DNA from 2 places in the Acetomicrobium thermoterrenum DSM 13490 genome. Region 1 is predicted to be linked to the other one. Evidence: predicted binding sites of a transcription regulator. Region 1 holds the regulator's gene; the other holds the start of a gene.
The links. Region 1 encodes HrcA, which represses chaperone genes, less so after heat shock. Its sites were predicted from a motif close to TTAGCACTCNNTNNNANNGAGTGCTAA; they were not measured.
Positions count from the first base shown of each region.

Region 2: a site for HrcA is predicted at 1,430-1,456, ahead of groES (co-chaperone GroES). Genes of this name have one in related genera too.

Region 1 is NZ_FNPD01000010.1:32,871-36,292, reverse strand. Features, by position in the region: gene BLU12_RS08300 (nucleotide exchange factor GrpE) at 1-535, opposite strand, end outside; gene hrcA (heat-inducible transcriptional repressor HrcA) at 561-1,568, opposite strand; gene BLU12_RS08290 (histidine phosphatase family protein) at 1,802-2,455, shown strand; gene folP (dihydropteroate synthase) at 2,494-3,342, shown strand; gene folK (2-amino-4-hydroxy-6-hydroxymethyldihydropteridine diphosphokinase) at 3,348-3,422, shown strand, end outside.
Region 2 is NZ_FNPD01000001.1:32,716-36,137, forward strand. Features, by position in the region: gene BLU12_RS00165 (hypothetical protein) at 1-118, shown strand, start outside; gene tsaD (tRNA (adenosine(37)-N6)-threonylcarbamoyltransferase complex transferase subunit TsaD) at 321-1,307, shown strand; gene groES (co-chaperone GroES) at 1,502-1,792, shown strand; gene groL (chaperonin GroEL) at 1,842-3,422, shown strand, end outside.

The sequences.
Region 1 (3,422 bases):
CTTTGACGATCTTTCCGTCCAGTTCTGTATCAGATATCTCCTCTACGGCGACGGCTTCGTGCAAAGATGGATCAAAGGCCTCCCCGATGCTTTTAATTGGAGCCATATCAAATTTTTCAATAACGCTCAAAAGCTGTCGATAGATCAAGGAAACGCCTTTATAAAGGGGCGTATCCTTGTCCTCCTCAGAGTTTAATGCCCGTTCGAAATTATCGACTACGGGCAATAGCTCAAGCATAATCTCGGTTAGAGCCGAATTCCTTAGCCTTTCGACATTGGACTCCGTCCTTCTTTTATAATTGTGAAAGTCGGCTTTTATTCTAGCCGCTTCGCTGTACAGGGCCTCGTATTGTCTCTTTAAATCGGCCAGCTCACCTTCCAGGGCAGCCTTTTCCTTCATAAGCTCTTCTACATTAAAGTCGCCTTCGTAGGCCATATCGATGATATCTTCGATTTCATCGTGTTGATCTTTACAGCAAAGCTCTTCCTGCGAAACCTCTTCGCAGGGCTTTGTCTTCGAATTTTCACAGCACAACTCGCAATTCCCCCTTCTTGCAATCTTAGTTTAAAAGCTGTTCACAGAGAAGCTCCAGCACTCCAATCGTCCCCTCGTAGTCCATCCTGACCGGCCCTATAACTCCTATAATCGTCCTTTTAACTCCGCTTTCGGCACTGGCCAGGACCAGAGAGCAATCTTTCATAGCATTGACGGGATTTTCGTCCCCGATTATAACGGAAATAGGTTCATCGGTAGCGCAGGCATCGACGATCTTCGCAAATTCCTCCTCATTTTCAAGGAGGACTAGCAGGGAGCGCAGCTTCTCCGTATCCCTGAAGTCGGGCAACAACAGTATATTGCTGGTTCCTCCCGTAAAAAACCTGTAACGGGACTTTTTTAACACATAATCTACCTCATCCAGGGTCTGCATACATATCTCAGCATAATGAACCAGCTCCCTGAAAACCCTTTCTCTAATGAGATCCCGCGCTTCAAGCCAGGTACGCCCAGCTATAACCCCATTGAGATAGGAAGTCAAGTCATTTAGTTCTTCCTGTGAGACATCGCGCTCCGTCCTGATTATGTCGTGATGCACGAGCCCGCCTTCTAGTATTATAACGAGGAGCACGTAATGACTGTCGACTTTGACCAGATCCAATCTGCTTAAAGTTGCATCGTTTAGCACGGTTATGCCTGCAAGCGATATATAATGGGTAATGCTGCCCAATAGTTGAGTCAGATAGGATAGCATGTTCTCTATGCTTCTTTTCTCTTCCTTTAAAGAACTGAGTTTCTCTCGGGCAGTTGCGGGAACCTGGAGCGAATCTCTTTGAAGTATCATGTCCACATATACCCTATAGGCCTTAGACGTCGGCACACGTCCCGCCGATGTATAAGGCTGGTGTAAAAAACCCGCTTCCTCCAAATCTGCCATTTCGTTGCGGATTGTCGCAGCGCTTCTATTGGTAAGGTATTTTTTAGATATAGTCCTCGAGCCTACGGACTCTCCTGTCCGTATATATTCGTGAACTACAGAATACAATATTTCCAACTGTCGCTCCGTCAACATCTTATCACCCCCCGGAGCCGGGAACCGAATTAGCACTTACACCCTTTAAGTGCTAATTGTCCGCAAGATAGATTAGCAACTTTATATGCCAATTGTCAAGACAGGTCAAATAAAGCTCTCTTTGGGCAACCCCGATGAATTGCGCAAGTTTTACGACATCCCTATCCTGCGTTTTGGCTGAATTTAGGTGTAAAATTATCTAAACGAAGACCCGTACCCTGGAGGATGATAGAATGGCAAATCCGGCTGAAACAACCAAAATTATACTCGTCCGACACGGAGAATGTGAAGGAAATGTAGAGGGTTTATTCAGAGGGCGAAGCGACTTTCCTTTAAACAAAAATGGAGTCAGACAAGCTCAATCTTTGGCAGAGGAGATCGCAAATTTGGAAAGGGTGGACTTCATATTCACAAGCCCCCTGAAAAGAGCCCTGGAAACCGCTCAAATAATTTCCCAAAGAATGGGTAATATACCCGTAACGGCACTGCAGGGCTTTACCAATATATCTCTTGGCCCTTGGGAAGGGAGAAAAAAGAAGGAGATAATGCAGGAATACCCAGAAGAATGGAGCCTGTGGATAAAATCTCCGGAACGCCTCAAACTTCCAAACGCCGAGAGCATTTCAGACGTACAAAAGAGAGCTTTCTCCACTTTGGAATTTTTGGTACAAAAGCACAGAGAAAAGACTTTATTAATCGTCAGCCATCGTGCCGTACTTAAACCTTTGATAGCAGCGTGTATTCAAATATCCGATCCCTATTTTTGGCGGATACACGTCGATACAGCTTCATACAGTATAATCGTACACGACGAAGCTAGAGGCTATTGCTTAACCCTGCTCAATCAAACGAAACATTTAGAAAACTTCACGAGCGAATGGGTGTAAACCTTTTATAAAAAATACACAGCAGGGAGGTCAAAATCGTGGAAACTTTAATGCTACCGGGAAACCGCAAGTTGAACCTGGGGGAAAGACCCATGATTATGGGCATCTTAAATTTGACTTTCGATTCTTTTTACCCCCAAAGCAGGATAGGAGACGATAAAGAGACCCTACTTCAAAGGGCGGAGAAAATGATAGAAGACGGAGCAGATATTTTAGACATCGGAGCAGAATCGACCCGCCCTGGAGCCGAACCTCTATCCCTCGAAGAGGAAATGAGAAGATTGATCCCCGGCGTAGAATGCCTCAGAAAAAACTTTCCCGAGGCAGTAATATCCGTCGACACCTATAAAGCTGCAGTAGCCGAGGCCGCCGTCGAGGCAGGAGCTGATATAATAAACGACATATCGGGACTATCCTTTGATTCCAACATGGCGGATACAATTGCCCGTCTTGGGGTTCCCGTAATAATAATGCACATAAAGGGCACGCCGAAGGACATGCAAAAAGACCCGAGATATGACGACGTAATAGGAGAAATAAAGGAATTTCTTGAGGATAAGATGGCATTGGCCGCAAAATCTGGGATAAAAAGAGAACAGATCGTCCTGGATCCCGGGTTGGGGTTCGGTAAAAGAAACGAGGATAATCTGTGCATATTGAAAAACATCAGGGAGTTCAGGTCTCTGGGAAGACCAATTTTAATAGGGCATTCGAGAAAGGGAACCATTAGTAAAGTATTGGGATGCAAGGGACCTGAGGAGGCGCTCTATGGCACTTTGGCTATTTCAGCATATTGTGCTTTAAATGGCGTAGAGATTCTTAGAGTTCATGATGTGCTGGAAAACAAACAAGTCGTTACCATGATAAGCGCCATTCAAAGGGCTTGATGGACATGGAAGCGGTAGGAATCGGCCTTGGCAGCAACATGGGAGATCGTTTGAACAACCTGCGCACGGCGGTACAGCTG
Region 2 (3,422 bases), on a different contig from region 1:
AGGTACCGTAGACAGTATGGCCTTTACCGTTCCTCGGTCACCCGATGGGTTATATAATATATCCTACGACGAAGACCATATAGAGATTGATGTCAAAAAGATAAAGAGAACGAAATAATCAGGGAAGGGGATTTTTAATGCATAAATATCGATGTGCCAGTTGTAACAAGGAGTTTGAAAGCGCCAGTTTTGCCCAGAGATGTCCCTATTGTCGCGGAAAGGTGTTAATTCACCTAGAAGGAGAATCGCCAAAAAAAAGATCCGCTGCTTGCTCCGGGGGGAGTTGTTCTTCCTGTAACGGTTGCGGCAGGTGATCGATAATGCTGACTTTAGGTATCGAGACCAGCTGCGATGATACATCCGTAGCACTTCTGGAGGGCGCAAGGCATTTGCGCCGTTTTCTTGTGGCAAGCCAGCTCGAAGATCACGAGGCTTTCGGAGGAGTTGTCCCCGAACTCGCATCGCGCAAGCATCTCGAGAACTTCTTGCCCCTGCTTTCGCGGCTTCTGACGGAATGTGAGATAAAAAACCCGTCGAGGGAGATTCATTTAATAGCGGTTACTGACGGGCCCGGTTTGATGGGATCTTTGCTGATCGGAACTACCGCAGCAAAGGCTCTGGCTCAAGTCTGGGAGGTCCCCTTAATAACGGTTAACCATCTCGAAGGACATATTTTCGCAAATTATTTGGCCCATGACGATTTGTTTCCTCCCTTTATAACGCTCATAGTTTCCGGCGGACATACCGAGTTGATTTTGGTGAGGTCCTTCGGGGATTATGTATTGCTTGGGGCCACGAGAGACGATGCAATTGGAGAAGCCTTCGATAAAATCGCTCGCCTCTTGGGCCTTGGCTATCCTGGGGGACCGGCCATAGAAAAGGCGGCAAGGGGCGGAGACCCTGCGGCTGTGGCCCTTCCGGTGCCCATGGCGGATAGTCCTGATATAGAGTTCAGTTTTAGTGGCCTGAAGACCGCAGTGATATGGGCGTCGAAAAGAAATCCCTATTTAAGACTGGAGGATCTTTGTGCCTCCTTTCAGCACGCTGCTACTGAAGCTTTAGTGTGCAAGGTGGAGCTGGCTGTGAGGAAGACGGGCATTCGCAAAGTAGCCGTATCCGGAGGCGTTGCCGCAAACCTCGAGCTGAGGAGGAAGATGAAAGGCGTGCCCTGGAAGACCTACTTTCCGCCCATAGAACTCTGCACGGACAATGGGGCTATGATTGCCGCTGCCGGTTATAACGCATACAAAAGGGGTGAGAGAGCATCCTTGTCCTTCATGCCGGATCCCTCCAAATCATTGGTCTAGAAAAAGCCCAAAAAAACGAGAATAAAACAGTAATTTGTTTATAGCCGTCAATAAAAGTGAATAAACGCCAATATTCATACTTGTATTATTTACCATAAGGACCTTAACATTAGTATCGCTTGTTAGCACTAAGCATGATTGAGTGCTAACAAGGAGGACCGTGATACAGTTCATATCAGCAGGGAGGGATGAAAATGCAGCTCAAGCCACTTGGAGATCGTGTAGTAATCAAGGTTCTAAGTCAGGAAGAAAAGACCAAAGGTGGAATCGTGTTACCCGATACCGCTAAGGAGAAGCCTCAAGAAGGAGAAGTAGTCGCCGTGGGAAGCGGCAGAGTGCTTGAAAACGGTCAAAAGTTACCCCTTGAGGTGAAGGTTGGCGAAAGGGTAATCTTCAGCAAGTATGCTGGGACCGAGGTCAAAATAGAGGGCGAAGAGTACCTTATATTGAGCGAGCGCGATATTTTGGCTGTAGTAAACAAGTAGTTGTCCAACGGTGAAATATTAACTTAAAGTCGTAAAGGAGGGAACTAATATGCCCAAGGTATTGAAGTTTGATGAAGAAGCACGCAGAGCTTTGGAGCGTGGAATAAATAAAGTTGCGGATACTGTAGGTATTACCCTGGGACCTAAGGGCAGAAACGTGGTCTTGGAAAAGAAGTTTGGATCGCCCACGATAACTAACGACGGCGTTACTATAGCTAAGGAGATCGAACTGGAAGAGCCCTTTGAGAATATGGGAGCACAGCTTCTCAAGGAAGTGGCTTCCAAGACCAACGATGTGGCTGGCGACGGAACCACCACTGCTACGGTGCTTGCGAGGACCATGATACGCAATGGCATGAAAAATGTAGCGGCAGGTTCAAATGGCATGTTGATGCGAAGGGGCATCGAGAAAGCGGTCGATGTAATCGTAGACGAGCTTAAGAAGATGTCTATCCCCGTAAAGGACAGGGCCAAGATTGCCCAAGTGGCTTCTATTTCCGCTAATGACAGAGGCATTGGCGAATTGATAGCCGAAGCCATGTCCAAGGTTGGAGAGGATGGCGTAATAACCGTAGAGGATAGCCAGTCCGTCGGAACCACCTTGGAAATGGTGGAAGGTCTCCAGTTCGACAAGGGATACATTAGCCCCTACATGATCACCGATCCCGAGCGTATGGAGGCTACCCTTGAGGATGCCTATATATTGATCAACGACGGAAAGATCAGCAATGTGAAAGACCTTCTGCCTGTATTGGAAAAGGTTGTACAGACAGGGAAGCCTCTTTTGATCATATCAGAAGACGTAGAAGGCGAAGCTCTGGCTACGCTCGTGGTCAACAAGCTACGCGGTATTTTGCAGGTTTGTGCTGTGAAAGCCCCGGGCTTTGGCGAGAGAAGAAAGGCTATGTTGCAGGACATCGCTATAGTTACCGGCGGGCAGGTAATAAGCGAAGAGCTGGGAATCAAGCTTGAAAACGCAGATCTTTCCATGCTTGGTCGCGCTAAGAAAGTCCGCGTAACCAAAGAGGAGACGACCATAGTAGAAGGTGCCGGAGACAGCGAGGCCATAAGGAAACGCGCTGCACAGATAAAAGCCGAGCTGGAAGAGGCAACTTCAGAGTACGACAAGGAAAAGCTTCAGGAGAGGCTCGCCAAGTTGGTCGGTGGAGTGGCTGTCATACAGGTTGGCGCTGCTACCGAGACAGAGCAGAAAGAACTGAAACATCGCATCGAGGATGCCTTAAGCGCGACGAGGGCTGCCGTAGAAGAAGGAATAGTTGCCGGAGGCGGCGTTGCTCTCATCAACTGCATCCCGGCGTTGGAATCCTTCATCGAAAATCTTGAGGGTGACGAGAAAATCGGCGCACAAGTAGTACTGCGTGCCCTCTCGGAACCTCTACACTTAATAGCCGAGAATGCTGGCTACCAGGGTGACGTAATCGTGGAGAAGGTGCGCAGCTTGCCGAAAGGACAGGGTCTCAACGCTGCCACGGGCGAATATGTAGATATGATAGAGGAGGGCATCATAGATCCTCTTAAGGTTACGAGAAGCGCCTTGCAGAACGCTGGTTCAATTGCTGCCATGGTTCTCACGACTGAGGTTCTCGTGGCTGATAAGCCGGAGAAGAAA